Azotobacter salinestris: one gene and its partner. The protein of the gene in region 2 interacts with the protein of the main gene of each other region in a pairwise test. Links are inferred from orthologs where the notes say so. Each region holds a gene or a part of one and is shown on either strand. Other genes may lie near its edges.

The links.
Region 1: the proteins of GCU53_RS18200 (region 2) and tusA interact in binary tests that used the Escherichia coli proteins (3 or more experiments, as listed by UniProt). The link is inferred for Azotobacter salinestris from one-to-one orthologs.

Annotation. Positions count from the first base shown.
Region 1 is NZ_CP045302.1:4,510,032-4,526,383, forward strand. Bases 7,530-10,398 are described here. They hold tusA (sulfurtransferase TusA), read left to right. Parts: upstream 7,530-8,769; coding sequence 8,770-9,027; downstream 9,028-10,398. Other genes in these bases: rlmM (23S rRNA (cytidine(2498)-2'-O)-methyltransferase RlmM), read left to right, coding at 7,656-8,717; GCU53_RS21290 (ComEA family DNA-binding protein), read left to right, coding at 9,198-9,548; GCU53_RS21300 (amino acid aminotransferase), read right to left, coding at 9,871-10,398. Also shown: ccoP (cytochrome-c oxidase, cbb3-type subunit III), read right to left, coding at 1-340; GCU53_RS21250 (cbb3-type cytochrome oxidase subunit 3), read right to left, coding at 346-531; ccoO (cytochrome-c oxidase, cbb3-type subunit II), read right to left, coding at 538-1,146; ccoN (cytochrome-c oxidase, cbb3-type subunit I), read right to left, coding at 1,146-2,585; GCU53_RS21265 (alpha/beta family hydrolase), read left to right, coding at 2,953-3,654; aconitate hydratase AcnA, read right to left, coding at 4,789-7,476; more of GCU53_RS21300, read right to left, coding at 10,399-11,067; excinuclease ABC subunit UvrB, read left to right, coding at 11,359-13,368; gltX (glutamate--tRNA ligase), read left to right, coding at 13,480-14,961; GCU53_RS21315 (mechanosensitive ion channel family protein), read left to right, coding at 15,245-16,352. UniProt on the Escherichia coli protein: Sulfur carrier protein involved in sulfur trafficking in the cell. Part of a sulfur-relay system required for 2-thiolation during synthesis of 2-thiouridine of the modified wobble base 5-methylaminomethyl-2-thiouridine (mnm(5)s(2)U) in tRNA.
Region 2 is NZ_CP045302.1:3,879,051-3,883,493, reverse strand. Bases 263-3,214 are described here. They hold GCU53_RS18200 (IscS subfamily cysteine desulfurase), read right to left. Parts: upstream 2,370-3,214; coding sequence 1,155-2,369; downstream 263-1,154. Other genes in these bases: cysE (serine O-acetyltransferase), read right to left, coding at 3,023-3,214; iscR (Fe-S cluster assembly transcriptional regulator IscR), read right to left, coding at 2,399-2,893; iscU (Fe-S cluster assembly scaffold IscU), read right to left, coding at 726-1,112; iscA (iron-sulfur cluster assembly protein IscA), read right to left, coding at 375-698; hscB (co-chaperone HscB), read right to left, coding at 263-365. In the rest of the region: more of hscB, read right to left, coding at 1-262; more of cysE, read right to left, coding at 3,215-3,799; tRNA (cytosine(32)/uridine(32)-2'-O)-methyltransferase TrmJ, read right to left, coding at 3,799-4,443. UniProt on the Escherichia coli protein: Master enzyme that delivers sulfur to a number of partners involved in Fe-S cluster assembly, tRNA modification or cofactor biosynthesis. Catalyzes the removal of elemental sulfur from cysteine to produce alanine.

The DNA of each region.
Region 1 (16,352 bases), 640 kb from region 2 along the record:
ACAGCGGGCCGTACTGGTCGTCGGCCTTGGCCATTTCCTTCTGGTACTGGTTGGCGCCGGTCCAGCCTTCTTCATAGCCAGGCAGCACGCCTTTCCAGTTGCCCAGACCCGGATAGAGGATCAGATAGCCGACCGCGAAGATCACGGTGCCGAGGAACAGCCAGAACCACCACTTGGGCAGCGGGTTGTCATATTCCTCGATCCCATCGAAGGAGTGCCCCATGGTCTGGTCGGTGCTGCCCTTGCGTTCGCCCTTGCGGGTCGCGAAAAGCAGCCAGGTAACGGCGACGATGGTCCCGAGGGTCAGCAGGGTGATGTACGAACTCCAGAATGAAGTCAATGAAGTCATTCGTTCTTGCTCCTAGAAGCTTTGTCGTCACGCTTCTCGGATTCGGGCTCGTCGGCGAAGGGCAGGTTGGCGGCTTCGTCAAAGCTCTTTTTGCGTTTGCTGCTGAAGACCCAGATCAGCATTCCCACGAAGGCGATCAGCACCAGAGCGGTGCCCAGTCCGCGAAGAGTCCCGATATCCATGATGCGTTACCGTTTGGTTTTGATGGAGGTGCCGAGAACCTGGAGATAGGCCACCAGAGCATCCATTTCGGTCTTGCCCTTGACCGACTCCCGGGCACCGGCGATGTCCTTGTCGGTGTAGGGCACGCCGAGGGTGCGCATGGCTTCCATCTTGTCGGCCGTCTTCTCGCCGGTCAGCTTGTTCTCGACCAGCCAGGGATAGGCGGGCATCTTTGATTCCGGCACCACGTTGCGCGGGTTATAAAGGTGCGCGCGGTGCCAGTCGTCGGAGTAGCGGCCGCCTACGCGGGCCAGATCGGGACCGGTGCGCTTGGAGCCCCACAGGAACGGATGGTCCCAGACGCTCTCGCCGGCAACCGAGTAGTGACCATAACGCTCGGTTTCGGCACGGAACGGGCGAACCATCTGCGAGTGGCAGCTGACGCAGCCCTCCTTGATGTAGATGTCGCGTCCCTCCAGTTGCAGGGCGGTATAGGGCTTCATGCCCTCTACCGGCTCGTTGACGACGTCCTGGAAGAACAGCGGAACGATCTGGGTCAGGCCGCCGATACTGACGGCGGCGACCATGAACAGGCCCAGCAGGCCGATGTTCTTTTCGAGTACTTCGTGCTTCATTAGTGGGCAACCTCGACGATTCGGGCGGCAGCTTCGTATTCAGTCGATTTGGCGACACGCACGGTACGCCAGGTGTTGTAGGCCATCAGCAGCATGCCGACGACGAAGAAGGCGCCGCCGATCATCCGCACGATGAAGCCGGGGTGGCTGGCTTCCAGTGCCTCGACAAAGGAGTAGGTCAGAGTGCCGTCCTGGTTCACCGCGCGCCACATCAGGCCCTGGGTGATGCCGTTGACCCACATGGAGGCGATGTACAGCACGGTACCGATGGTGGCCAGCCAGAAGTGGGCGTTGATCAGGTCGACGCTGTGCATCTGCTCGCGACCGAAGACCTTCGGAATCAGGTGATACAGCGAGCCGATGGACACCATGGCTACCCAGCCGAGGGCGCCGGCATGAACGTGGCCGATGGTCCAGTCGGTGTAGTGGGACAGGGCGTTGACGGTCTTGATCGCCATCATCGGGCCTTCGAAGGTGGACATGCCGTAGAAGGCCAGGGAAACTACCAGGAAGCGCAGGATCGGGTCGTTGCGCAGCTTATGCCAGGCACCCGACAGGGTCATCATGCCGTTGATCATGCCGCCCCAGCTCGGAGCCAGCAGGATGACCGACATCACCATGCCGAGCGACTGTGCCCAGTCCGGCAGCGCGGTGTAGTGCAGGTGGTGCGGGCCGGCCCAGATGTAGAGGGTGATCAGGGCCCAGAAGTGGACGATGGACAGGCGATAGGAGTAGACCGGACGCTCGGCCTGCTTGGGCACGAAGTAGTACATCATGCCGAGGAAGCCGGTGGTCAGGAAGAAGCCCACGGCGTTGTGGCCGTACCACCACTGGACCATGGCATCGGTCGCGCCGGAATAGAGGGAGTAGGACTTGAACCAGGAAACCGGCAGCTCCATGTTGTTGACGATGTGCAACATGGCGGTGACGAGAATGAACGCTCCGTAGAACCAGTTGCCTACATAGATGTGCTTGGTCTTGCGCTTGATGACGGTGCCGAAGAAAACGATCGCGTAGGTGACCCAGACCACGGCGATCAGGATGTCGATCGGCCACTCCAGCTCGGCGTACTCCTTGCTGCTGGTTACGCCCAGCGGCAGAGTAATGACGGCCAGCACGATCACGGCCTGCCAGCCCCAGAAGGTGAAGGCGGCCAGGCTGTCGGAGATCAGGCGCGTGTGACAGGTGCGTTGCACCACGTAGTACGAGGTAGCGAACAGGGCGCAGCCACCGAAGGCGAAGATCACCGCGTTGGTGTGCAGCGGTCGCAGGCGACCGAAGCTGGTCCACGGCAGGTTGAGGTTCAGTTCCGGCCACACCAGCTGTGCGGCAATGAGGACCCCAAGTCCCATTCCGATGACCCCCCAGATCACCGTCATGATGGCGAACTGGCGGACCACCTTATAGTTATAAGCAGTCTGACTCGATGCTGTGCTCATGCTTAAGGTTTCCACGGTTAATGGAGGTTTTTGAAGACAAAAAACGGCGTCTGCTATGCTTGATGGAGTGAACCATGGCAATGCTCGAGCCGTCGTGATCTGCGTTAAAAAAGCCCAGCAAAAGACTCGACCCTGTTTGCGGGCAGGCCTGACCGAGGTGGTCGCCTCAAGAGGGACGCCGGGTCAATGCGCCATTGTCTCAAAATTATTTCGGAAAGTTTAGATAGCGGAAGTCCAATCAAGAGATCGGGCGGTCCGTGGTGCGAGGTCGTATCGCACTTCGAGGGGGATCTGCCCCTCTGTGGCGGGCTATGTGTCATGCTCAGGCTTCATCAGGAAAAATTGGGCGTTTCAAAGCGGGGAAAGGATGGTGAATGAGCAAGGTGTCTGTATTGACGTAGATCAATGCCCGCAGGACGCTAATGGGATTGGGCAATGGCTGTGGAACGGTCCGGCGCCGGCCGAATCGCATGCCTGCCTGGTCCTGGCTCACGGCGCCGGATCTCCGATGGACAGCGAGTTCATGACGGGGATGGCCGAGCGCCTCGCTGCCCGCGGGATTTCCGTGGTGCGCTTCGAGTTTCCCTACATGGCGGCGCAGCGGCGGGGAACTGGCAGACGCCCTCCCGATCGGCAGGCACGCTTGCTGGACTGTTGGCGCGCGATATATTCCCTGTTGCGCCGGGAGATATCCAAGCCTTTGGCGATCGGCGGCAAGTCAATGGGCGGACGCATGGCAAGTCTGCTGGCGGACGAGCTTGAGGCCCAGGCGCTTGTCTGTCTGGGTTATCCCTTTTATCCCGCAGGCAAGGCAGACAGGCCGAGAACGGCTCACCTGGCTACGCTCAGGACACCGACTCTGATTGTGCAGGGGGAGCGTGATGCCATGGGCAGCCGGGAGAGGGTCAGGGGATATTCCTTGTCTCCGGCAATATGTCTTCAGTGGTTGGCGGCAGCCGATCATGATCTGAAGCCACTCAGGGCTTCAGGTTTTACCCATGAACACCATCTCGATACTGCTGCAAATATGGTCGCAGACTTCCTGCAATCCTTCGGTCGGCATCGCTGATATCTTTTTGCTACCGTTTTATATTGCCGATATCGGTGGCATATTGCTTCGATAAATCCTGCCATTCAGTATGGCTATTTGCCGCGCAAGAAGGTGAATTGGCCTTTATTCTCGATGGGGGCTACCGTTTCGCTTGGATAGCTTGTGTCTGATTCGGCTCAATGGAGCAAATGCTGAATTTCGGGAATTGTTTGCTGGCATTTTGGTCATGTCATCGCTGATGGCGCTTGGGTTGGTTGGGGGCGAATAACCGTCCTCTGCTTGCCCATTTACATGTCATCTTGCCATATCAGTCATTGCCTGGCGGAAAGGGTAGAGATGGGGTCGTGATGTGCCAAGTAAGGGGCTGCTGCAAGCAGCCATGAGCCTGGCGGAGAGGCAAGGGACAGGTGGTTGCAGCATGCAGGTCCTTCGATAACCGCAAGGCGAAGGGAAACGGACTGCGTTACAGTTATGAATATGTGAATATTTTTAGATATATAAATATTTCTTTTTCAAATAAACAATTGCTCGAAATCAGCTTGTGCCCTTGCTCGCGCATTACATTGACCATTGTTTCGGCGCTGAGTTGCACGGGGTTGCCGGCAAGTGCGCAAGACGCATCATCGCTTGGTCTGTTTGCCGGGGCTGCTGTGGCTTGTGCGAGGGGTTGAGGGGGCGGGACCAGGGCTATGTCTCCAGCGTTCCGGTCCACTCCTTGCGGGGGTATGGAGCGAAGCTTTTCGTCTGCCAATGGTGGCAGGGCTCACTGCCGTCTGGCTCAGCCAGGCGGCATGCAAAACGATGTTCAGGAGGCGCTATGGATTGGCATTCAATCCTCAGGAAGAAGAGGGTACGCGCTGTAGTACCCATCACGGGCCTGGCCTGCTGCTGGCTGCTGCTCAATGCAGTGGCCGCGGAAGGCGGGCGCATGGCCATGAGCGAAAGCCCGGTGAGGCAGTACAAGAGTGCCGGACACGTCAGTGTCGATCTGCTCGGTGCTGGCGCCGACCGGCAATGGGCATCCTATCCGCAATGGGAGGGAGCGGCTTCCAGCGGGACCGCGGGGCAGCCGGTACAGACCTACTGTCTGAGTACCTTGGAGTCGACACTGCATCCGATTGCCCGTCTGAAGGGGAGACCTGTATGGCGCTTCTAGGTCTGCGATTCGGCAATCAGCTGTCGCAGCACGTATTGCAGAATGCCGCCGGCCTTGAAGTATTCAACCTCGTTGGCCGTGTCGATGCGGCATAGCACCGGGAAGTCGGTTCGCGATCCATCCCGGCGTTCCACCTCCACCGTCAGCGACTGGCGCGGTTTCAGCAGGCTTCCCGACAAGCCGCGAATGAACAGTTTCTCCGTGCCGTTCAGGCCTAGGCTTTGGCGCGTGGTGCCTTCGCCAAACTGCAGTGCCAGCACACCCATGCCAATCAGGTTGGAGCGGTGGATACGCTCGAAGCTCTCGGCGATCACTGCCTTCACGCCGAGCAGATTGGTGCCCTTTGCCGCCCAGTCACGACTGGAGCCGGTGCCGTATTCCTTGCCGGCGATCACCACCAGCGGCACGCCTTCAGCCTGGTAGCGCATGGCCGCATCGTAGATGGGCAGCTTTTCCCCGCCCGGTTGATGCAGGGTGTTGCCACCTTCCTCGCCAGCCAGCATCTCATTCTTGATGCGGATATTGGCAAAAGTGCCGCGCATCATCACTTCGTGGTTGCCGCGCCGCGCGCCGTAGGAGTTGAAGTCGGCCGGCTGCACGCCGAGCTGTTGCAGGTAGAGCCCGGCCGGAGAGCTGGGTTTGATGCTGCCGGCCGGGGAGATGTGGTCGGTGGTGATGGAGTCGCCGAACAGCGCCAGAATGCGTGCATTCTCGATGTCCCGGGGAGGCGCCGGGGGCTGGGCGATGTCTGCGAAGAAAGGGGGATTTCGGACATAGGTGGACCGGGCGTCCCATTGATAGGTATCTCCGGTTCCGGCCGGAATGGCCTGCCAGGCGGCATCGCCGCTGAACACGTCGGCGTAGCGCCTGCGGAACATCTCGCTGTCGATCTGGGCAACTGCCATGGCAATCTCCTCGTTGCTCGGCCAGATGTCCCGCAGATGGACCGGCTGCCCCTGGGCATCGAGGCCGAGCGGTTCGCGGGTCAGGTCGATGCGTGTGGTGCCGGCGAGGGCGAAGGCTACCACCAGGGGCGGCGAGGCCAGCCAGTTGGCCTTCACCAGAGGGTGCACACGGCCCTCGAAGTTGCGGTTGCCGGACAGCACCGAGGAGACGATCAGATCGTTGTCGGTGATCGTTTGGCCAACGGGGTCCGGCAGGGGGCCGGAATTGCCGATGCAGGTGGTGCAGCCGTAGCCGACCAGGTTGAAGCCGAGCCGGTCGAGATAGGGCGTGAGACCAGCCTTTGCCAGATAGTCGGTGACCACCTTGGAGCCTGGCGCCAGGGAAGTCTTCACCCAGGGCTGGCACTTGAGGCCGCGCTCGACGGCCTTCTTCGCCAGCAACCCGGCGGCCATCAGTACGCTGGGATTGGATGTGTTGGTGCAGGAGGTGATGGCGGCGATCACCACGTCGCCGTGATGCAGGCTGCAGCTGCCATCGCCGACCGGAAAGGCCTTGTCGAGTTCGGCCTTGCGTCCGCCGAGGTCCAGCAGCAGGTCGAACTGGGTACCGATGTCTTCCAGGGCAACCCGGTCCTGCGGGCGCTTGGGACCGGCCAAAGACGGGCGGACCTCGCCCAGGTCGAGTGCCAGGGTGGTGGTGAAGGCGGGCTCCGGAGCCTCGACGTCGTGCCACAGCCCCTGGGCCCTGCAGTAGGCCTCCACCAGGGCGATGCGCCGCTCGTCACGGCCGCTCAGGCGCAGGTAGTCGAGGGTCACCCGGTCGACCGGGAAGAAGCCGCAGGTCGCGCCATACTCCGGGGCCATGTTGGCGATGGTGGCCCGATCGGCCAGCGGCAGATTGTCCAGACCGGGGCCGTAGAACTCGACGAACCTGCCGACAACCCCGTGCTTGCGCAGGATCTGCGTGACGGTGAGCACCAGGTCGGTGGCGGTCACGCCTTCGTTCAACTGGCCGTTGAGGCGAAAACCGACCACCTCGGGGATCAGCATCGAGACCGGCTGGCCAAGCATCGCCGCCTCCGCCTCGATCCCGCCGACGCCCCAGCCGAGCACGCCGAGGCCGTTGATCATGGTGGTGTGCGAGTCGGTGCCGACCAGGGTGTCCGGGTAGGCCCAGAGTTCGCCGTTCTCCTCGCGGGTCCAGGCCACCTGGGCCAGGTATTCCAGATTGACCTGATGGCAGATGCCGGTGCCCGGCGGTACCACGCGGAAGTTGGCGAAAGCCTGCTGTCCCCAGCGCAGGAAGGCGTAGCGCTCGCCGTTGCGCTCCATTTCCAGGGCGACATTGTCGGTGAAGGCGCTCGGGTCGGCGAAGCGGTCGACCATCACCGAATGGTCGATCACCAGGTCGACCGGGGAGAGCGGATTGATCCGCTGCGGATCGGCGCCGGCCTGCGCTACGGCGTCGCGCATGGCGGCCAGGTCGACCACCGCGGGCACGCCGGTGAAGTCCTGCATCAGCACCCGCGCCGGGCGGAAGGCGATCTCTCGCGTGGAGCTGCGCGTCTCGAGCCAGCCGGCCAGCGCGGCGAGATCGTCGGCGCGCACGCTGACGCCGTCTTCCCAGCGCAGCAGGTTCTCCAGCAGCACCTTGAGCGAAATCGGCAGGCGACTGATGTCGCCCAGGCGCTTCGCCGCCTCCGGCAGGCTGAAGTAATGATAGGTCTGGCCATCTATCTCGAGGCTGCGTCGGCAGTTCAGGCTATCCAGGGAAGGCATCGGGGGGTTCTCCGGGAATGTTCGGCGGGGCAGGCTTCTTGATGGACTAGTGTTCCAAGCTAGTCCCGCCGGCCGGGACGTGCCAGTCGAGGGGATTGCCGGGAAGGCCTACCGCCGTCGAATTGGCTATCATGCGCGGCCCTGAAGGCGATCGGATGTCTCGAGGAAAAATACCGACCATGAACAGCCTGTTGTTGCATTGCCGTCCCGGTTTCGAAGGCGAGGTCTGCGCCGAGATCGGCGAACATGCCGGGCGCCTGAATGTGGCCGGCTATGCCAGGGCCAGGCCAAACAGTGCCTATGCCGAGTTCGTCTGCAGCGAGCCGGGCGGTGCCGAGCGGCTGATGCGCGAGTTGCGCTTCGCCGCGCTGATCTTTCCCCGCCAGTGGGCGCGTGGTGGTTTCGTCGAGCTGCCCGAGAGCGATCGTATCGGCGTTCTGCTCGAGCATCTGGCCGACTACCCAGTCTGCGGCAGCCTCTGGCTGGAGGTGCTGGACACCAACGAAGGCAAGGAGTTGTCGACCTTCTGCCGCAAGTTCGAGGTGCCGCTGCGCAAGGCGCTGGGCAAAGCCGGCAGACTGCTGGACGATCCACGCGGGCCGCGCCTGCTGCTGACCTTCAGAAGCGGCCGCGAGGTCTTTCTCGGACTGGCCGAGCCGGTCAACTCGTCAGCCTGGCCGATGGGCATCCCGCGCCTCAAGTTCCCCCGCGAGGCGCCGAGCCGTTCGACCCTCAAGCTGGAAGAGGCCTGGCATCAATTCATTCCGCGCGAGGCATGGGACCTGCGCCTCGCACCGGGGATGACCGCCGTGGACCTCGGTGCCGCGCCCGGTGGCTGGACCTGGCAATTGGTCAACCGGCACATGAAGGTGATGGCGGTGGACAACGGGCCTATGGCGCAGAGCCTGATGGATTCCGGGCTGGTCGAGCACGTGCGTGCCGATGGCTTCGTCTTCCGGCCGCGCCGGCCGGTCGACTGGATGGTCTGCGACATCGTCGAGAAGCCCGCCCGCACGGCCGCCCTGATCGAGACCTGGCTCGGCGAGGGACTCTGCCGCGAGGCGGTGGTCAACCTCAAGCTGCCGATGAAGCAGCGCTACGCCGAAGTACGCCGCCTGCTCGAGCGCATCGGCGATGGTCTGGCCGCGCGTGGCGTGAAGACGTCCATCGCCTGCCGCCAGCTCTACCACGACCGCGAGGAAGTGACCTGCCATCTGCGCCGGCTGCAGGCCCCGGCGTGACCCGGGGCGCTGCTTCGGCGACAATGTCCCTACCGGTTTTCTGGAGTTAGCCATGTCCCAGCCCGATCCCGCCAGCCTGGCCGTCGACGCGATTCTCGATGCCACCGGCCTCAACTGCCCCGAGCCGGTGATGCTGCTGCACAACAAGGTCCGCGACCTGACAGCCGGCGGTCTGCTCAAGGTGATCGCCACCGATCCCTCGACCCGTCGCGACATCCCCAAGTTCTGCATCTTCCTCGGCCATGAGTTGCTCGGGCAGCAGGAGGAGGGCGGAACATACCTGTACTGGATCCGCAAGAAGGTGGAATAGGCGGCATGCCGGGCGTGCCAGATCGTCCGCAAAAGTCCGGCATCCATTCGCCAGTTCTGTGCATCCGTTGCGGATTCCGCAATGTGCCGGGTCGATGTGCCCGGGGTGTCCGCTATCGTGGCGATGCGTGGTCATGGAACCCCGCGCTTAACGACACAAGGAGTGCACCCATGCGCAAGAACCCGTTTTCCTCCCTCCTGCTGGCTCTGCTGGCCAGCGCATCCGTCGCTGTCTCGGCAGCCGAAGCGCCCAAGGCCGAAGCCGCCAAGCCGGCCGTGACCCAGCCTGCGCAGCCCGCCCAGGTTGTCCAGGCGACTGCCGCGGCCAAGGTCGATCTCAACACCGCCGATGCGGCAACGCTCGAGCGCGAGTTGCAGGGCATCGGTCCCGCCAAGGCCCAGGCCATCGTCGACTATCGCCAGGCTCATGGCTCGTTCGCCTCGGTGGACGAGCTGCTGGAGGTCAAGGGAATCGGCGCTGCGACACTGGAAAAGAACCGTGCTCGCTTGAGCGCCAACTGATTCCAGTGCAGTAGTCGGGCCGGTCTCGTGACCGGCCTTTTCATGAAGGGGAGCCATCGGTCCGATTCGTCGCAAGCGAGTTGCAGCCGATCCCGAGGGGAGTTGACTTTCCTTTCTCTATCAGTAGGATACGCACCGTTGTTCCGCGATAGCTCAGTCGGTAGAGCAAGTGACTGTTAATCACTGGGTCCCTGGTTCGAGTCCAGGTCGCGGAGCCAGATCGCAAAAGGCCTGATCGCAAGATCAGGCCTTTTTGCTTTTCTGCAGCGTCGCTCCTTCGTCCCGGCGGCTCTCGCATGGAGAGTCCGCCGGGCGGGCAGGATCAGAGCACCTGGGCGATGGCCTGGGTGACGCTGGCGATGTTGCGCTGGTTCAGGGCGGCGACGCAGATGCGGCCGGTGGCGACGGCATAGATGCCGAACTCGTTGCGCAGACGCTCCACCTGCTCGGCGCTGAGGCCGGAGTAGGAGAACATGCCGCGCTGCTGGGCGACGAAGGCGAAGTCGCGCCTGGCGCCCTGGGCAGCCAGCTGCTCGACCATGGCCTGGCGCATGCTCTGGATGCGTCCGCGCATCTCGGCCAGTTCGCTTTCCCACAGGGCGCGCAGTTCCGGGCTGTTGAGCACGCCGGACACCACGCTGGCGCCATGGGTCGGCGGGTTCGAGTAGTTGGTGCGGATCACCCGCTTGATCTGCGACAGCACGCGCGCGGCCTCGTCCTTCGAGGCGGTGACGATGGACAGGGCGCCGACGCGCTCGCCGTAGAGGGAGAAGGACTTGGAGAAGGAGCTGGAGACGAAGAACTGCAGGTCCGATTCGGAGAACAGGCGTACCGCGGCGGCGTCCTCCTCGATGCCGTCGCCGAAGCCCTGATAGGCGATGTCGAGGAAGGGCACGTGGCCGCGCTCGCGGATCGCTTCCAGCACCTGCTTCCAGTCGTCGGCGGACAGATCGACGCCGGTCGGGTTGTGGCAGCAGGCGTGCAGCAGCACGATGGAGCCGGCCGGCAGGGCCTTGATGTCCTCGAGCATGCCGGCGCGGTTCAGGCCGTGGCTGGCGGCGTCGTAGTAACGGTAGCTCTGCACGCGGAAGCCGGCGGACTCGAACAGGGCGCGGTGGTTCTCCCAGCTCGGGTCGCTGATGGCGACCACGGCGTCCGGCCGCAGGCGCTTGAGGAAGTCGGCGCCGACCTTCAGCGCGCCGGTGCCGCCCAGAGCCTGTGCGGTGACCACACGGCCATCGGCGAGCAGGGCGGCGTCGTTGCCGAACAGCAGCTTCTGCACGGCCTGGTCGTAGGCGCCGATGCCCTCGATCGGCAGGTAGCCGCGTGGCGCATGGGCGGCGATGCGAGCCTTCTCGGCTTCCTCGACGGCGCGCAGCAGGGGAATTCGACCCTCTTCGTTGTAGTAGACGCCGACACCGAGGTTGACCTTGGTCGGACGGGTATCGGCATTGAATGCTTCGGTGAGGCCAAGGATCGGGTCACGCGGTGCCATTTCTACGGCAGAGAACAAGCTCATGGTCGAGGTGCTCGAAGAAGAAGAGGGTGGAGGGCCAGGCTACTACCCCCACGCAGGCGGACGGGCCATCGACCGGAGAGGGGCGACGGTATGCGCAGGGGGCATGCAGAATCGGGGCGTTAGTATAGCGGCCACGTCCGATGCCTGCGATATGCTGTTTCAGGGTTTTGTGTCAACCATATGTCGAAGGCGGCCCCGCCGGCCGGTGCTCGAAGGCTCCTGCCGGACGCATGCCGGCTGCCTGCAGTTTCCCGGCGAAGTTGTCCGCCGGCACCATCGAGAGAGGTTCCCATGTCCGAATTCCAGCTGGTGACCCGTTTCCAGCCCGCCGGCGACCAGCCCGAGGCCATCCGTCGGATGGTCGAGGGGCTGGAGGCCGGGTTGTCGCACCAGACCCTGCTCGGGGTGACCGGCTCCGGCAAGACCTTCAGCATCGCCAGCGTGATCGCCCGGGTGCAGCGCCCGACCCTGGTGCTGGCGCCCAACAAGACCCTGGCGGCGCAGCTCTACGGCGAGTTCAAGAGCTTCTTCCCGCACAACGCGGTGGAATACTTCGTCTCCTACTACGACTACTACCAGCCGGAAGCCTATGTGCCGTCCTCCGACACCTACATCGAGAAGGACGCCTCGATCAACGACCACATCGAACAGATGCGCCTGTCGGCGACCAAGGCGTTGCTGGAGCGGCCGGACGCGATCATCGTCGCCACCGTCTCGTCGATCTACGGCCTGGGCGATCCGGCCAGCTACCTGAAGATGGTGCTGCACATCGACCGCGGCGACAGACTCGACCAGCGCGCCCTGCTGCGTCGCCTGGCCGAGCTGCAGTACACCCGCAACGACATGGATTTCGCGCGCGCCACCTTCCGCGTGCGCGGCGACGTGATCGATATCTTCCCGGCCGAATCCGAGCTGGAAGCGATCCGCATCGAGCTGTTCGACGACGAGGTGGAGAGCCTGGCCGCCTTCGATCCCTTGACCGGCGAGGTGATCCGCAAGCTGCCGCGCTTCACCTTCTATCCCAAGAGCCACTACGTCACCCCGCGGGAAACGCTGCTGGAGGCGGTGGAGCAGATCAAGGCCGAACTCAAGGACCGCCTGGAGCATCTGCAGGGGCACGGCAAGCTGGTGGAGGCGCAGCGCCTGGAACAGCGCACCCGCTTCGACCTGGAGATGATCCTCGAGCTGGGCTACTGCAACGGCATCGAGAACTACTCCCGCTACCTCTCCGGGCGCGCGCCGGGCGAGGCGCCGCCGACCCTCTACGACTACCTGCCGGACAACGCGCTGATGGTGATCGACGAATCCCACGTCACCGTCCCGCAGGTCGGCGCCATGTACAAGGGCGACCGCTCGCGCAAGGAAACCCTGGTGGAATACGGCTTCCGCCTGCCCTCGGCGCTGGACAACCGGCCGATGCGTTTCGACGAGTGGGAGCGCATCAGCCCGCAGACCATCTTCGTCTCGGCGACCCCCGGTCCCTACGAGGCCGAACACGCCGGACGGATCATCGAGCAGGTGGTGCGCCCCACCGGCCTGGTCGACCCCCAGCTCGAGGTGCGTCCGGCGACTACCCAGGTCGACGACCTGCTCTCCGAGATCCGCAAGCGCGTCGCCGCCGAGGAGCGCGTGCTGGTCACCACCCTGACCAAGCGCATGGCCGAGGACCTCACCGACTACCTGGGCGACCACGACGTGCGGGTGCGCTACCTGCACTCGGACATCGACACCGTGGAGCGCGTGGAGATCATCCGCGACCTGCGCAGCGGCGCCTTCGACGTGCTGGTGGGCATCAACCTGCTGCGCGAGGGGCTGGACATGCCCGAGGTGTCGCTGGTGGCGATCCTCGACGCGGACAAGGAGGGCTTCCTGCGCAGCGAACGCTCGCTGATCCAGACCATCGGCCGCGCCGCGCGCAACCTCAACGGCAAGGCGATCCTCTATGCCGACAACATCACCGGCTCGATGCAGCGCGCCATCGACGAGACCGAGCGGCGCCGGGCCAGGCAGATCGCCTTCAACGAGGCCCACGGCATCGTGCCCAGGGGCGTCAAGAAGGACATTCAGGACATCCTCGAAGGGGCCGTGGTGCCCGGCGCGCGCAGCCGCAAACGGGTGGCCAGGGCGGCGGAGGAGAGCGGCCAGTATGCCGCCGAGCTGCGTTCGCCGAGCGAGATCAACAAGCGCATCCGCCAGCTCGAGGAGAAGATGTACGCCCTGGCTCGCGACCTGGAGTTCGAGGCCGCGGCGCAGCTGCGCGACGAGATCCAGGCGCTGCGCGAAAAGCTGCTGCAGGTCTGATGCAGGAAGGCTCCAGCGTTCGGCCGCGTGCCCGGCTGGAGCCCCCGGCTTCGCCCCTGCTAACATTCGCGCCCTTCATCCTTCTGTTCGTCCCTCTGTCCGGGAGCCTGCATGACCACCGTCCGCACCCGCATCGCGCCGTCGCCCACCGGCGATCCGCACGTCGGCACCGCCTATATCGCCCTGTTCAACCTGTGCTTCGCCCGTCAGCACGGCGGCCAGTTCATCCTGCGCATCGAGGATACCGACCAGCTGCGCTCGACCCGCGAGTCGGAGCAGCAGATCTACGACGCCCTGCGCTGGCTAGGCATCGAATGGGACGAGGGCCCGGACGTCGGCGGCCCCCACGGCCCCTACCGGCAGAGCGAGCGCGGCGAGATCTATAAAAAGTACTCGGACGAGCTGGTCGCCAAGGGCCACGCCTTCCCCTGCTTCTGCAGCGCCGAGCGCCTCGACCAGGTGCGCGCGCAGCAGATGGCCAACAAGGAGACCCCGCGCTACGACGGCCACTGCATGCACCTCGCCCCGCAAGAGGCGCAGCGCCGCATCGATGCCGGCGAGTCCCACGTGATCCGCATGAAGGTGCCGAGCGAAGGCGTCTGCACGGTGCCGGACCTGCTGCGCGGCGATGTGGAGATCCCCTGGGACCGCATGGACATGCAGGTGCTGATGAAGGCCGACGGCCTGCCCACCTATTTCCTCGCCAACGTGGTCGACGACCACCTGATGGGCATCACCCACGTGCTGCGCGGCGAGGAGTGGCTGCCCTCGGCGCCCAAGCTGATCAAGCTCTACGAGTACTTCGGCTGGGAGCAGCCCAAGCTGGTGTACATGCCGCTGTTGCGCAATCCGGACAAGAGCAAGCTGTCCAAGCGCAAGAACCCCACCTCGATCACCTTCTACCAGCGCATGGGCTTTCTGCCCGAGGCGATGCTCAACTACCTGGGCCGCATGGGCTGGTCCATGCCCGACGAGCGCGAGAAGTTCACCCTGGCGGAGATGATCGAGCACTTCGACATCAATCGCGTGTCCCTCGGCGGGCCGATCTTCGACATGGAGAAGCTTTCCTGGCTGAACGGCCAGTGGCTGCGCGAGCTGCCGGTCGAGGCCTTCGCTGCCGAAGTGCACAAGTGGGCGTTCAATCCCGAGTACCTGATGCAAATCGCTCCGCACGTGCAGGGTCGGGTGGAGACCTTCAGCCAGATCGCCCCGCTGGCCGGCTTCTTCTTCGCCGGCGGCGTGCCGCTGGACGCCACGCTGTTCGAGCACAAGAGGCTCTCGCCCGACCAGGTCCGCCAGTTGCTGCAGCTGATCCTCTGGAAGCTGGAAGCCCTGCGCCAGTGGAACAAGGACAACATCACCGCGATCATCCAGAAGACCAGCGAGCACCTCGGCTACAAGCTGCGCGACGCAATGCCGCTGATCTTCCCGGCGATCACCGGCCAGGCCAGCTCGGTGTCGGTACTCGACGCCATGGAGATCCTCGGCGCCGACCTGACCCGCTTCCGCCTGCGCCAGGCCATCGAGCTGCTCGGCGGCGTGTCGAAGAAGGAGAACAAGGAGTGGGAGAAGCTGCTGGCCGAGATGCCCTGATCTTTCCCGCATGAGCGAGGCGGCGGGCTGAACCGGCCCGGCTTCCCGAGCTACGTGCCCCGAGCTACGCGCCCCGGTCTTTCCAGCAGGAGAGGCCGGGGCTTTTTGTTTGTCGCGTCAGCAGGTCACCCAGACAGCCATGGACGTCCACGGCTGTCGGCGAGGGGAACTTATCAAGGTCGTCGGTCAACGAAAAAAGACCTGCGCCTTTTTCTTTCCCTATCTGATTGCCTTGCTCGGAGGACGCCACGCAATGAATTGGACGGAGCTGAATTGGCAAGAGCTGGACTGGCAGGCAATGCTGAACGAAAGCCTCTGGACGAGCCTCGCCCTGCTGCTGGCCGTGACCCTGGCCAGCTACTGGCTGCTGCGCGGCATTCTCGGCATCGTCAGCCGCCGGATGCGGGCGCTGGCGGCGCGCGGGCGGCTCTACGGCTTCATCGCGGAAATGCTCGCGCATACCAGCCGCCTGCTGGTCTTCGCCTTCTCGCTGCTCATCGGCCTGAAGGTGGTGGAATTGTCGCCGCGCTGGGAGGACATGCTGTCCCACGGCTGGTTCATCGCCCTGGCCTTTCAGCTGGCGCTGTGGCTCGACACCGGCATCCGCCTGTGGATGGACAGCCTGGCCCACAACGGCCGGGCGCGCAATCCGGTGACCACGGCGATCATCGGCATCCTCTTCCGTATCCTGATCTGGGCGATGATGCTGCTGTCGATCCTCGCCAACCTCGGGGTGAACATCACCGCCATGGTCGCCAGCCTGGGGATCGGCGGCATCGCCATCGCCCTGGCGGTGCAGACGGTGCTCGGCGATGTCCTCGCCTCGCTGTCGATCGGCATGGACAAGCCTTTCGAGATCGGCGATTTCGTGGTGTTCGGCGAGGTGGCCGGAACCATCGAGCACATCGGCGTGAAGACCACCCGCATCCGCAGCCTGAGCGGCGAGCAGATCGTCTGCGCCAATTCCGACATGCTGACCAGGACCCTGCACAACTACAAGCGCATGGACACCCGGCGGATCGTGTTCAAGTTCGGCATCGCCTACAACACGCCGGTGGAGAAGGTGCGCGAGGTCGCGGCGCTGGTCCGGCGGATCGTCCAGGGGATCGAGGGCACCCGTTTCGACCGCGCGCATTTCCTGGCCTTCGATGAAAGCCAGCTGACCTTCGAGGTGGTCTACATCGTGCTCAGCGCGGATTACAACCGCTACATGGATATCCAGCAGGAGATCAACCTGGGCCTGCTGCAGGGCCTGCGCGAGATGCAGGTGCAGTTCGCCTTTCCCACGCGCAGTGTCGAGTTCATCGGAGGCGTCCTGCCGCAGGTCAGCGTGGGCGGCCTGCCCTCGGGCAAGCTTGCCGCCAACAACGGCATCGTCCTGAGCGACGGCA
Region 2 (4,443 bases):
CGCTTGAAGGTCGCCAGCCCGCCCAGGTCGGCGGCGTCCTGCAGCTCCTGCAACTCTTCGCGCAGCTCCATCTGCTGCATGAGGAACGCAGGATCCTGCACCGTGGTTTCCTGGGGCAGCTCCTCTCCCTGCAGGGACAACAGGTAGCGGGCGCGCCGGGACGGGCTCCTCAGCGTCTGGTAGGCCTCGTTGAGCCGGGCAGACTCCTCCAGCGCCAGGCGCTGCTCACGCTCGGGGGCACCGGCGAAGCGGTCGGGATGCACCCGGCGCACCAGTTCGCGGTAGCGCGCCGCGAGCCGCTCCAGGTCGAGGCGAAAATCCGGCTCGAGGTCGAACAGGGCGAAATGACTGCCGCTACTACCCATGCAGCCGCCTCAGGTGTTGAAGCTTTCGCCGCAGCCGCACTCGCCACGCACGTTCGGGTTGTTGAACTTGAAGCCCTCGTTGAGCCCTTCGCGGACGAAGTCCAGCTCGGTGCCGTCCAGGTAGACCAGGCTCTTGGGGTCGATGATCACCTTGACGCCGTGACTCTCGAACACCTGATCCTCGCCAGCCACCTCGTCGACGAACTCCAGCACGTAGGCCAGGCCCGAACAGCCGCTCGTGCGGACGCCCAGGCGGATGCCCTCGCCCTTGCCGCGCCCTTCGAGGGAGCGGCGGACATGGTGGGCGGCGGCTTCGGTCATGGTGATGGCCATTGCAACTCCTTAACTCGTCAGCGTGGTTTAAACCAGGCCCTTCTTGTGCTTGTAGTCGCGCACGGCGGCCTTGATGGCATCCTCTGCCAGCACGGAGCAGTGGATCTTGACCGGCGGCAACGCCAGCTCTTCGGCGATCTGGGTGTTCCTGATGGTTTCCGCCTCGTCCAGGGTCTTGCCCTTCATCCACTCGGTGGCCAGGGAGCTGGAGGCGATGGCCGAGCCGCAACCATAGGTCTTGAACTTGGCGTCCTCGATGATGCCCTGCTCGTTGACCTTGATCTGCAGGCGCATCACGTCGCCGCAGGCCGGGGCGCCGACCATGCCGGTGCCGACGTCAGGATCTTGCGCGTCGAGCTTGCCGACATTGCGCGGGTTTTCGTAGTGGTCGATGACCTTATCACTGTAAGCCATGGTGCAATACCTCGTTAATCACGGGCAATTTCGGGAAAGGAATCAGTGGGCCTGCCACTCGACCTTGGACAGATCGACCCCCTCCTTGTACATGTCCCAGAGCGGCGACAGCTCGCGCAGCTTGCTGACCGCCTCACAAACCTTCCGCGCGGCGTAGTCGACGTCCTCTTCGGTGGTGAAGCGACCGAAGGTGAAACGGATCGAGCTGTGCGCCAGCTCGTCGTTGCGTCCCAGGGCGCGCAGCACGTAGGACGGCTCCAGGGACGCCGAGGTGCAGGCCGAGCCCGAGGAAACCGCGAGGTCCTTGAGCGCCATGATCAGCGATTCGCCTTCCACATAGTTGAAGCTGAGGTTGAGGTTGTGTGGCACCCGCGCCGTGGCGCTGCCGTTCAGGTAGACCTCCTCGAGGGTGCTGACCTGCTCGTGGAAGCGCTGGCTGAGTCCGGCAATGCGCCGGCTTTCCGTAGCCATCTCTTCCCGGGCGATGCGAAAGGCCTCACCCATGCCGACGATCTGGTGGGTCGCCAGGGTGCCCGAGCGCATGCCGCGCTCATGACCGCCACCATGCATCTGCGCCTCCAGGCGCACGCGCGGCTTGCGGCGCACGTAGAGCGCACCGATGCCCTTGGGACCGTAGGTCTTGTGGGCGGAGAAGGACATCAGGTCGACCTTCATGTTCTCCAGGTCGATGGCCACCTTGCCGGTCGACTGCGCCGCATCCACGTGATACAGCACGCCGCGCGCGCGGGTCAGCTCGCCGATGGTGGCGATGTCGTTGACGGTGCCGATCTCGTTGTTGACGTGCATCACCGAGACCAGAATGGTGTCATCGCGCAGCGCCGCCTCGACCATCGCCGGGGTGATCAGGCCGTCCTCGCCAGGCTCGAGATAGGTTACCTCGAAGCCCTCGCGCTCGAGCTGGCGGGTGGTGTCCAGCACCGCCTTGTGCTCGATCTTCGAGGTGACGATATGCTTGCCCTTGCTCGCGTAGAAGTGCGCGACACCCTTGATCGCCAGGTTGTCGGACTCGGTGGCACCGGAGGTCCAGACGATCTCCCGCGGATCGGCATTGACCAGCTCCGCCACCTGCCGACGGGCGTTCTCCACCGCTTCCTCGGCCTTCCAGCCGAAGACGTGGGAACGCGAGGCCGGATTGCCGAAATTGCCGTCCATGGTCAGGCACTCGCACATCTTCTGCGCCACCCGCGGGTCGACCGGAGTGGTGGCGGAATAATCCAGGTAAATCGGCAACTTCATGGGGCTCTCCTGTCGGGCTAGCATCCGGCTCATTCGATGGCGGATGCTTCGATCTTTCCGGCATACGGCAGCGGACAACCGCCGCCCTGGCGCCGATCCTGCAAGCGGGCAAGATCCTGGACGTCGCTGCGGGCGACCAGATCGGCCAGGCTGATGCCGCTGAGAAACTCGTGGATCTGGTGGCTGAGATCGCACCAGAGGTAATGGGTCAGACAGACCTCTCCCGAATGGCAGCCACGGTCGCCCTGGCAGCGGGTCACGTCCACCGACTCGTTGACCGCGTCAATGACTTCGGCCACCTGGATGTCGGCCATGCCGCGGGACAACTGGTAGCCGCCACCGGGACCACGGACGCTGGTCACCAGACTATTACGCCGCAACTTGGCGAACAGCTGCTCCAGATAGGAAAGGGAAATCCCCTGGCGCTCGGAGATGTCGGCAAGGGAGACGGGGCCGTTCTGGGCATGCAATGCCAGATCGAGCATGGCCGTAACGGCATACCGGCCTTTGGTTGTCAGTCTCATGGTCGATACCAGGGAATCGCTGATTTGCATCAAGTATGCAATACCCGACCAATAGTATCAACTATTAATCCCTGTAATTTACTCGGAATTGTATCGCCCGACCTTTTGCCCGAGGCGGACCACGAAACCTCAGACCGGAGGCTTGCCGTCCTCTTCCTTGACCCCGGCGAAATCCTCCTCGCGCAGCGCCGGCAGCTCCTTGGCGTGATAATCGCTGCCCAGGGCCTTGAGCGCCTGGCACATGCCCTCGAGTCGCTCGTCGACGGCCTGCAGGTGATCGAGCAGTTGGCCGATGGCGTGCGCCACCGGGTCCGGCATGCTCTGGCCGAGAGCGTAGGCATCGAAGCCGTATTTCTCGGCGAGCGCCTGGCGTCTGGCCTCCTGCTCGTCGTCCGACCTGACGACGATGCGCCCGGGTATTCCCACCGCCGTGGCGCCGGCCGGCACCGCCCGGGTCACCACCGCATTGGAGCCGATCTTGGCGCCAGCCCCGACGGTGAAGGGGCCGAGAATCTTCGCCCCGGCTCCGACGATCACGCCATCTTCCAGGGTCGGATGGCGCTTGCCCTTGTCCCAGCTGGTGCCGCCGAGGGTCACTCCGTGGTAGAGGGTGACGTCGTCGCCGATCTCGGCCGTCTCGCCGATCACCACGCCCATGCCGTGGTCGATGAACAGGCGCCGGCCGACTCGCGCGCCCGGATGGATCTCGATACCGGTCAGCCAGCGCCCCAGATGCGAGACCAGCCGCGCCAGCAGCTTCCAGTCGCCGCACCACAGCCCGTGCGCCAGGCGATGCAGCCATACCGCATGCAGCCCCGGATAGCAGATCAGCACCTCGAGGGTGTTGCGCGCGGCAGGGTCGCGCCGGAAAACGCTCCGGATATCTTCTTGCATGCGTTCGAACATCACTGCTTTCTCCGCGTATGGGCCTCGCCACGGGCCGCCTTCTGGGTTTCCGTCAGGATGCCGCGCAGGATATTCATTTCCAACTTGCTGATCCCGCTGCGCCCGTACAGGCGGCGCAGGCGTGACATCAGATGGCGCGGCTTTTCCGGATCGAGGAAGCCGATCTCCACCAGGGTACTTTCCAGGTGCCCGTAGAACAGCTCCAGCTCGTCCATGGTGACCGGCTGGGCATTGAGCATCGCCGTGGTTTCCAGCTTTTCCTGCTTGCTCGGCAGCCCCTCGGCCGCCAGCCAGGCCATGCGCACCTCATAGGCGAGCACCTGGACCGCCGCCGCCAGATTCAGCGAACTGAACGAAGGATCCGAGGGAATGTGCACATGGAACTGGCAACGCTGCAGTTCCTCGTTGGTCAGCCCGGCGTATTCGCGGCCGAATACCAGCGCCACCTCGGCCCCCTGCCCGGCCTGCTCCAGACAGGTGGTGGCGCATTCGCGCGGATCCAGCAGCGGCCAGGGGATGCGCCGGTCGCGGGCGCTGGTGCCGAGCGCCAGGCTGCAGCCGACCAATGCCTCCTCCAGGCTGGCGACTACCTGTGCACTCTCCAGGATGTCGGTGGCGCCGGAGGCCCGGGCAACCGCCTCGCT